Regions from separate parts of the Cellulosimicrobium funkei genome, predicted to be linked through region 2. Evidence: predicted binding sites of a transcription regulator. Region 2 holds the regulator's gene; the other holds the start of a gene.
What was found. Region 2 encodes LexA, which represses DNA repair genes until DNA is damaged. Its sites were predicted from a motif close to TCGAACANNTGTTCGA; they were not measured.
Positions count from the first base shown of each region.

Region 1: a site for LexA is predicted at 2,697-2,712, ahead of uvrA (excinuclease ABC subunit UvrA). Genes of this name have one in related genera too.

Region 1 is NZ_FTMI01000003.1:258,476-262,777, forward strand. Features, by position in the region: gene BXA05_RS09275 (TerC family protein) at 1-269, shown strand, start outside; gene BXA05_RS09280 (TerC family protein) at 276-1,409, shown strand; gene BXA05_RS09285 (YciI family protein) at 1,452-1,751, opposite strand; gene BXA05_RS09290 (MBL fold metallo-hydrolase) at 1,859-2,566, opposite strand; gene uvrA (excinuclease ABC subunit UvrA) at 2,742-4,302, shown strand, end outside.
Region 2 is NZ_FTMI01000008.1:146,016-150,317, reverse strand. Features, by position in the region: gene BXA05_RS17940 (aldo/keto reductase) at 1-433, shown strand, start outside; gene nrdR (transcriptional regulator NrdR) at 499-1,029, opposite strand; gene BXA05_RS17930 (LysM peptidoglycan-binding domain-containing protein) at 1,399-1,773, opposite strand; gene lexA (transcriptional repressor LexA) at 2,110-2,844, shown strand; gene BXA05_RS17920 (L-lactate dehydrogenase) at 2,959-3,966, opposite strand; gene BXA05_RS17915 (ATP-dependent DNA helicase) at 3,996-4,302, opposite strand, start outside.

The DNA of each region.
Region 1 (4,302 bases), on a different contig from region 2:
TCATCGACGGCCTGCTGGACCGCCTCGTCTACCTCGCCTACGGCCTCGCCGCGATCCTCGGCTTCATCGGCGTGAAGCTGCTCATCCACGCGCTGCACAAGAACGAGGTGCCGTTCATCAACGGCGGTGAGCACATCACCGTCATCCCGGAGATCCCGACCGCCCTGTCCCTCGGGTTCATCGTCGTCGTGCTCACGATCACCACGGTCGCGAGCCTTGCCAAGGACCGCGCCGACCGTCGACGCGAGGCCGAGATCTCGGAGGGCTAGCCACCGATGGTTCACGAACTTCCCGTCTGGTTCGAGTGGGCGTCGCTGTCGGCGCTCGCCGTCCTGCTCCTCGTCGACCTGTTCGTCGTCGGGCGCCGGCCGCACGTCCCGTCCATGCGCGAGAGCGCGCTGTGGGTCGGGTTCTACGTCGCGCTCGCGCTCGTCTTCGGGGCGGTCGTCGGAGCGGTGGGGGGCGCGGCACCGGCCGGGGAGTTCTACGCCGGGTGGCTCACCGAGTACAGCCTCTCGGTGGACAACCTGTTCGTGTTCGTCATCATCATGGCGCGCTTCGCGGTCCCGCGGGAGCAGCAGCAGCGCGTCCTCATGGTCGGGATCATCGTCGCGCTCGTCCTGCGGGGAGGGTTCATCCTGGCGGGCGCCGCGATCATCTCGCAGTTCGTCTGGGTGTTCTACCTGTTCGGCGCGTTCCTCGTGTACACGGCGATCAAGCTCGTGGCGGGCGGCGACGAGCCCGAGGAGTACCACGAGAACCGCGCCGTCCGGGCGCTGCGCCGGGTCCTGCCGCTCGGCACCCGGTACGACGGCGGCCGGCTGCGCACGGTCGAGGACGGCAAGCGGGTGTTCACGCCGCTCGTCGTCGTGTTCCTCGCGATCGGCAGCACCGACCTGCTGTTCGCGTTCGACTCCATCCCGGCCATCTTCGGGCTCACGCAGGACCCGTTCATCGTCTTCACGACGAACGTCTTCGCCCTCATGGGGCTGCGCCAGCTCTACTTCCTGCTGGGCGGTCTGCTCGAGCGGCTGGTCTACCTGCCGATCGGCCTGGCCGTCATCCTCGGGTTCATCGGCGTCAAGCTCATCCTCGAGGCGCTGCACGAGAACACGCTGCCATTCATCAACGGCGGCGAGCACCTCGAGGCGGTGCCGACGGTCCCCATCTGGCTCTCGCTCGTGGTGATCGTCGGGGCGCTCGCGGTCACGACCGTCGCGAGCCTGCTGCGCACCCGTGCGCTGCACGCACGGAGCGAGCCGGCGGACGGCGAGGAGCCCGGGACCGCGGCGTCGTCCACGGAGGACGTCACGGAGGACGCCACGGAGACCGTGACCGACGAGGCGCCCGCCGCGGGGGAGACCCCGCCGCAGAGCGGCGGGGTCCCTCGTGGGGGCGCCGCGCGCTAGCGCCCGGCCGGGACGGCGGTGCCGGCGAGCGCGCGGCCCGGCTCAGACGCGGTCCGCCCAGTCGCCGATCACCGGCGACCACGGGCGGACCGCGCGCTGTGCGACCAGCCCTGCGCGCGCGAAGGGGTCCTCGTCGAGGACCGCGGCGACGGCGTCGGGCGTCTCCCCGTCGAGGACGAGCAGCGCTCCGGCGGGCGCGTCCTCGTGGGCGGGAAGCGGACCGGAGGCGAGCAGCGTGCCCCGGGTGTGGAGGTCGGCGAGGAACGCGCGGTGCTCGGGTCGCAGGGCGTCGAGCTCGGCGCTGCGGTCGGCGTAGACGTAGGTGACGGCGTGGATCGGCATGGAGCCAGTGAACCAGGCCGGCCCGACGGCGCGGGGCCCGGTCCGCGCCTCGGCTGCGCCCCGTGCTGCCTGCCGCCCGCTACCGGTCCCGCGCCATCGGCCACGCGCTACCAGCCCCGCTCACGCCACTCGGCGAGGTGCGGCCGCTCGGCACCGAGCGTCGTGTCGGCGCCGTGACCGGGATAGACCCACGTGGCGTCGTCGAACCGGTCGAAGACCCGCTCGACGACGTCGGACAGCAGGCTCGCGAACCGCGCCGGGTCGCGGTCGGTGTTCCCGACCCCGCCGGGGAAGAGCGAGTCCCCGGTGAACAGGTGCACCCGGCCGGGCACGGCGTCGGCCTCGGCGACGTCGTCCGGCTCGCGGTAGGCGAGCGCGACGGAGCCCGGCGTGTGCCCGCGCAGCGCCACGACCTCGAGGTCGATCGCGCCCACCCGCAGCACGTCCCCGTGCCGTAGGCGGCGCTCGACGGGTACGCCGGACGCCGCGGCGACCGCGTCCGCGTCGGGCTCGCCGGCAGCCGACCACGCGCCCGTCGCACCGACGACCGGCGCGAGCGCCCGGAGATGGTCGGCGTGCCGGTGCGTCGTGACGACGCCGTCGAGCCGTCCCGACGGCGAGCCCGCCCGCACGAGGCCGAGCACGTCGTCGGGCGCGTCGGCGGCGTCGACGAGGAGCTGGGCGCCGGTGCGCCGGCACGTGAGGAGGTAGACGTCGTTCGCGAGCGGCCCGACGGCGAGCTTGCGGATCTCGACCTCGTCGAGGCGTCGCAGGTCGTGCGGGCCGCCCACGGCGACCTGTCCGGTGTACGTCATGCGCCCAGTGTGCCGTCCGCTCGCGGCGGGCGGTGCGCCGCGACCCCGGGCCGCGGTGACCCGGGTCACGGCGGAGCGCGTGGACGTGGGGCGCTCGTGTGCGTTCGCCGGGTGCCGTGCGGAGGTGACGTCGAACACCTGTGCGAGTGTGGGTGGTCCGCCGTACGATGCTGCGGTGAGCAATCGCCTCGTCATCTCCGGTGCCCGCGAGCACAACCTGCGCAACGTCGACCTCGACCTCCCGCGCGACAAGCTCATCGTCTTCACGGGGCTCTCCGGCTCGGGCAAGTCGTCGCTCGCCTTCGACACCATCTTCGCGGAGGGGCAGCGCCGGTACGTCGAGTCGCTGTCCGCGTACGCGCGCCAGTTCCTCGGCCAGATGGACAAGCCGGACGTCGACTTCATCGAGGGCCTGTCGCCCGCGGTATCGATCGACCAGAAGTCCACGAACCGCAACCCGCGCTCGACCGTCGGCACCATCACCGAGGTCTACGACTACCTGCGCCTGCTGTTCTCGCGCGCCGGGACGCAGCACTGCCCGGTGTGCGGCGAGCGCGTCACCGCGCAGACCCCGCAGCAGATCGTCGACCGCCTCCTCGAGCTGCCCGAGGGCACGCGCTACCAGGTCCTCGCCCCGGTCGTGCGCGGCCGCAAGGGCGAGTACTCCGAGCTCTTCAAGGAGCTGCAGACCAAGGGCTTCGCCCGCGCCCGCGTCGACGGCGAGGTGCGCACCCTCACGGACGTCCCGGCGCTCGAGAAGAAGCTCAAGCACGACATCGAGGTGGTCGTCGACCGCCTCGTCGCGCGCGAGGGCGTCCAGCGCCGGCTCACCGACTCGGTCGAGACGGCCCTCGGGCTCGCGGGCGGGCTCGTCGTCGTCGAGCTCGTCGACGCGGACGCGGACGACCCGGCCCGGGAGCGCCGTTTCTCGGAGAAGCGCGCGTGCCCGAACGACCACGAGCTCGCGCTCGACGAGATCGAGCCGCGCACGTTCTCCTTCAACGCCCCGTACGGCGCGTGCCCGGAGTGCACGGGCATCGGGTTCCGTCTCGAGGTGGACCCGGACCTCGTGGTGCCGGACGACGAGAAGTCGCTGCGCGAGGGCGCGGTCGCGCCGTGGGCGCAGATCTCGTCGGAGTACTTCGAGCGCGTCCTCACGGCGCTCGCGGACGACCTGGGCTTCTCCATGGACACGCCGTGGCGCGCACTGCCCGAGCGCGCGAAGAAGGCCGTGCTCCACGGCCAGAACCACCAGGTGCACGTGCGGTACAAGAACCGCTGGGGCCGTGAGCGGCAGTACTCGACCGGCTTCGAGGGCGTCATCACCTTCCTCGAGCGCCGGCACACCGAGACCGAGTCGGACTGGTCGAAGGAGAAGTACGAGGCCTTCATGCGCGAGGTCCCGTGCCCCGTGTGCCAGGGGGCACGCCTCAAGCCGGAGGTGCTCGCGGTCAAGGTCGGCGGCAGGTCCATCTGGGACGTGTGCCGCCTGCCCCTGCGCGAGGCCGCGGCGTTCCTCGGCTCGCTCGAGCTCGGCGCGCGCGAGCGCGCCATCGCGACCGAGGTCCTCAAGGAGATCGACGCGCGCCTCGGGTTCCTGCTCGACGTCGGCCTCGACTACCTCTCGCTCGAGCGACCGGCCGCGACGCTCTCCGGCGGCGAGGCGCAGCGCATCCGGCTCGCGACGCAGATCGGCTCGGGCCTGGTCGGCGTGCTCTACGTGCTGGACGAGCCGA
Region 2 (4,302 bases):
GCACGACGAGGCGGGGGCCACCGTGCTCGACGTCGCGGGCGACGAAGGGCTCGGCGTCGTCGCGTTCTCCCCGCTCGCCCAGGGCATGCTCACGGACCGCTACCTCCACGGGGTCCCGGACGGGTCGCGCGCGGCGCGCGGCGGGCCGCTGCGCCCGACGTTCCTCTCGGAGGAGAACCTCGACCGCGTGCGCCACCTCGACGAGCTCGCGCGCGCCCACGGGCGGACGCTCGCGTCCACGGCGATCCGCTGGGCGCTGCGCGACGAGCGCGTCACGTCGGTCCTGCTCGGCGCGAGCTCGACGCGCCAGCTCGACGACAACCTCGCGGCCCTCGACGCCCCCGGCCTCTCCCCCGAGGAGATCGCGGCCGTCGACGACCTCCCCGTGGACACGGGCATCAACATCTGGGCGTCGCGGTCCAGCGACCTGTAGCCGCCTCCGGCTGCGGGGCCCCGCATTCTGGGACCGGAGTCACGAGGCGCGGAATCTCGTGAGCGTCAGGCCTGGGGTGCCGCCTCGCGGTCGGTCGCGGCGTCGTCGGCGGCCTCGGGCGCCGCACGGCCCGCCGCCGCCTCGCGCTCCTCCCGGTCGACGCGCAGCGACGTGATGGCGCTCTCGAAGTCCTCGAGCGAGTCGAACGCCTGGTAGACGCTCGCGAAGCGCAGGTAGGCGACCTCGTCGAGCTCGCGCAGCGGCCCGAGGATCGCGAGGCCGATCTCGTAGGCGTCGAGCTCGGCGCTCCCGCTCGCGCGGATGGTCTCCTCGACGCGCTGCGCGAGGACGGCGAGGTCGTCCTCGTTCACCGGGCGCCCCTGGCAAGCCTTGCGGACGCCGTTGACGATCTTCTCGCGCGAGAAGGGCTCGGTCACCCCGGACCGCTTGACCACGGACAGGCTGGCGGTCTCGATCGTGGTGAAGCGGCGGTTGCACTCCGGGCACTGGCGTCGCCGGCGGATGGAGGCACCGTCGTCGGACGTGCGGGAGTCGACGACGCGGGAGTCCGCGTGACGGCAGAACGGGCAGTGCATGGCGGGGCTCCTCCGCGGGTCGCGCCGACAGGTCGGCGCGACGAACGTATGTCGTCGCGGGCGCGCGGTGCAACACGCCGACGGCGCACCCGACCGTGGACGGCAGAACGGGGGCGGTCGAAGTCGACCGCCCCCGTCGGGACGCCCCCGTCCCCATCTCGCGCGCGACTCGCCTCGCGCGCGGCGACGTGCACAGGAGTCGCGGTTGTCCGCACACTCCTCGCCTCGTCCGCCCAGCCCCCCAGCCGGCGTGTGAGGTGACACTAACTTAGGCGGACCTAACGGAGCGGCGCAACCCTCGGTCGCGACCTGTCGCGCGTCGGCACCGTGTGCTGCGTCACAGGACCTGGGCCACGGCCGAGCGCCGCGTCACCGCTCGGCGACCGGGAGCAGGATCGTCTGGCCGGCCTGCACGCCCGACGACGACAGGCCGTTCAGCTCGACGAGCCCGCTGACCACCTCACGGAGATCCTCGCCCGGGGCCGCGACTCCCTGGGCAAGCTCCCACAGGGTCTCCCCCGTGCTCACGACGTGGACCCGGACCTCGACCGGCTCCCCGGGCCCGCCCGCGACGGCCAGGCCGACGCGCGCCGCGAGGACGAGCACGACGGCCACGAGGAGCACGAGGACCGCACGGCCGCGTCGCGTGAGCCGCAGCGGTGCCTGCGGGCGCACGCCTCGCTCCGCCGCAACGCCCCGCCCGAGCGCGGGCGGCGCTGCCGTCGCCATCGCCACCGTGTCCATGTCCCCTCCGTCCCGGCCCGCGAGCCCGATCGCCTTCCCCGGTCGATCGGACCCGCGTGCCCGTCTCATCTCCACGCCGACCCGCTGCGGTCGAACACCTGTACGTAGAACATCTGTACGAAGGTCTATCACGAACGACCGACAGAGTCGAGACATGCTCGAACAGGTGTTTGATTCGTGTCGCATCCTCCCCTAGCCTGGGCTCAGGTCGGTTCGCCGGACATGTCCGCTCGGACCCGGAGGGGCGACCGAGCTCCCGGGGCGCACGCTCCGGGGAGGGGAGGCCGCAGGCCCGGCTGGCGCCGGCGGCACGCGACGGACGAGGGCGGAGCGACCATGGCGGGACGAGGCACGGACAGGGCACGGGGGCTCGCCGAGGTGCGCGAGCTGCCGGACGGGTCGGCAGGGGGTGACGGGCTCACCCCGCGCCAGCGGCTCGTGCTCGAGACCATCCGCGCGTGCGTCGAGCAGCGCGGCTACCCGCCGAGCATGCGCGAGATCGGCGAGGCCGTCGGGCTCACGAGCCCGTCCTCCGTCAAGCACCAGCTCACCACGCTCGAGCGCAAGGGGTTCCTGCGGCGCGACCCGAACCGTCCGCGCGCCATCGAGGTGGTCCAGCCCGACGACGCCCGCCGCGCGACCCCGCTCGCGCCAGCTGGCACGGCCCCCGAGCCGGCGTACGACGAGGCCCACCCCGCGCCGTCGTACGTCCCCGTCGTCGGCCGTATCGCCGCCGGTGGCCCGATCCTCGCGGAGCAGGTCGTGGAGGACGTCTTCCCGCTGCCGCGCCAGCTCGTCGGCGAGGGAGAGCTCTTCCTCCTGCGCGTGCAGGGCGACTCGATGATCGACGCCGCGATCTGCGACGGCGACTGGGTCGTCGTGCGGCGCCAGCCGGTCGCGGAGAACGGCGAGATCGTGGCCGCGATGATCGACGGCGAGGCCACCGTGAAGAGCCTGCGGCGCGCCGACGGCCACGTCTGGCTCATGCCGCACAACGCCGCGTACGACCCGATCCCCGGCGACGACGCCCAGGTGCTGGGGCGCGTCGTCTCCGTCCTGCGCAGCCTCTGAACGGTCCCCGAGCGGCTCCGGGCGCCCCTGCGGGCAGGCTCCGGACAGCACGAGAGCCGGGCGGTCCCTCGACCGCCCGGCTCTCGTCGTGCCAGGCCCGACGAGCCCGTGGGCTCAGAGCCCGAAGCGTCGCGCGACCGCGCGCAGCGACTCCGCGGACGAGCGCAGGCCCGCGAGCTCGTCGTCCGCGAGCGGGACCTCGACGCGCTCCGTCGCGCCCCGGCGGTCGACGAGCGTCGGGAGCGACAGGCAGACGTCCTCGAGCCCGTAGATGCCGTCGAGGAGCGTCGACACGGGCAGCACCCGGTGCTCGTCGGCGAGCACCGCCTCGATGATCCGGGTGCCCGCGAGCCCGACCGCGTAGTTGGTCGCGCCCTTGCCCTCGATGATCCGGTAGGCCGACTGCACGACCTCCCGCGCGATCTCGTCGCGCACGTCGCCCGTGAGCGGTCCCCGACCGCCGATGCCCTGCCACTCGAGCAGCGGCGCACCGCCGATCGTCGCGGAGCTCCAGAGCGGGATCTCGCTGTCGCCGTGCTCCCCCGCGATGTACGCGTGCACGTTCTGCACCGCGACGCCGCAGTGCTGCGCCACGAGGAACCGCAGCCGCGAGGAGTCGAGCACGGTGCCGCTGCCGAAGAGCTGGGTCGGGGGCAGCCCCGAGAACTTGAGCGCCGCGTACGTGACGATGTCGACCGGGTTGGTCACCATGACGTAGACGGCATCCGGGGCGACCTCCACGAGGCCCGGGAGGATCGTCCGCATGAGCCCGATCGTGCCCTCGGCGAGGTCGAGACGCGTCTGGCCCGGCTTCTGCTTGGCGCCGGCCGTGACCACGACGACGTCGGCGCCCGCGCACACCGCGACGTCGTCGGACCCCTCGACGCGCGCCATGGGCATGAACTGGATGCCGTGCTGGAGGTCGAGGACCTCGGCCTCGACCTTCGCGCGGTTGACGTCGAGGAGCGCCACCGTGCGCGCCGCGCCGCGCATGAGCGCGGCGTAGGCCAGCGTCGAGCCGACGGCACCGGCGCCGACGATCGCGAGCTTCGTGGTCCGCGCTCCCCCTCCCGGACCGCCCGTGGTCGCGTCGCCGGTGCCCTGCGGTGACGTGCTCGTCATGTCGCCTCCGTGAAGTCGCTGGAAAGGGCTCAGCCTAGGGCGGCGAGGCGGCGGAGCGCAGCGGTGGCCACGTCGCGGTCGGTCGTCTGCCAGAACCCTGGCATGGACCGCGTGAGGAACGACCCGTAGCGCGCCGTCACGAGCCGCGGGTCCAGGACCGCGACGACCCCGCGGTCGGCCGTGGACCGCACGAGCCGCCCGGCACCCTGGGCGAGCAGGAGGGCCGCGTGCGTCGCGGAGACCTGCATGAACCCGTTGCCACCCGCGGCCTCGACGGCGCGAGCCCGCGCCGACTTCACCGGGTCGTCCGGGCGCGGGAACGGGATGCGGTCGATG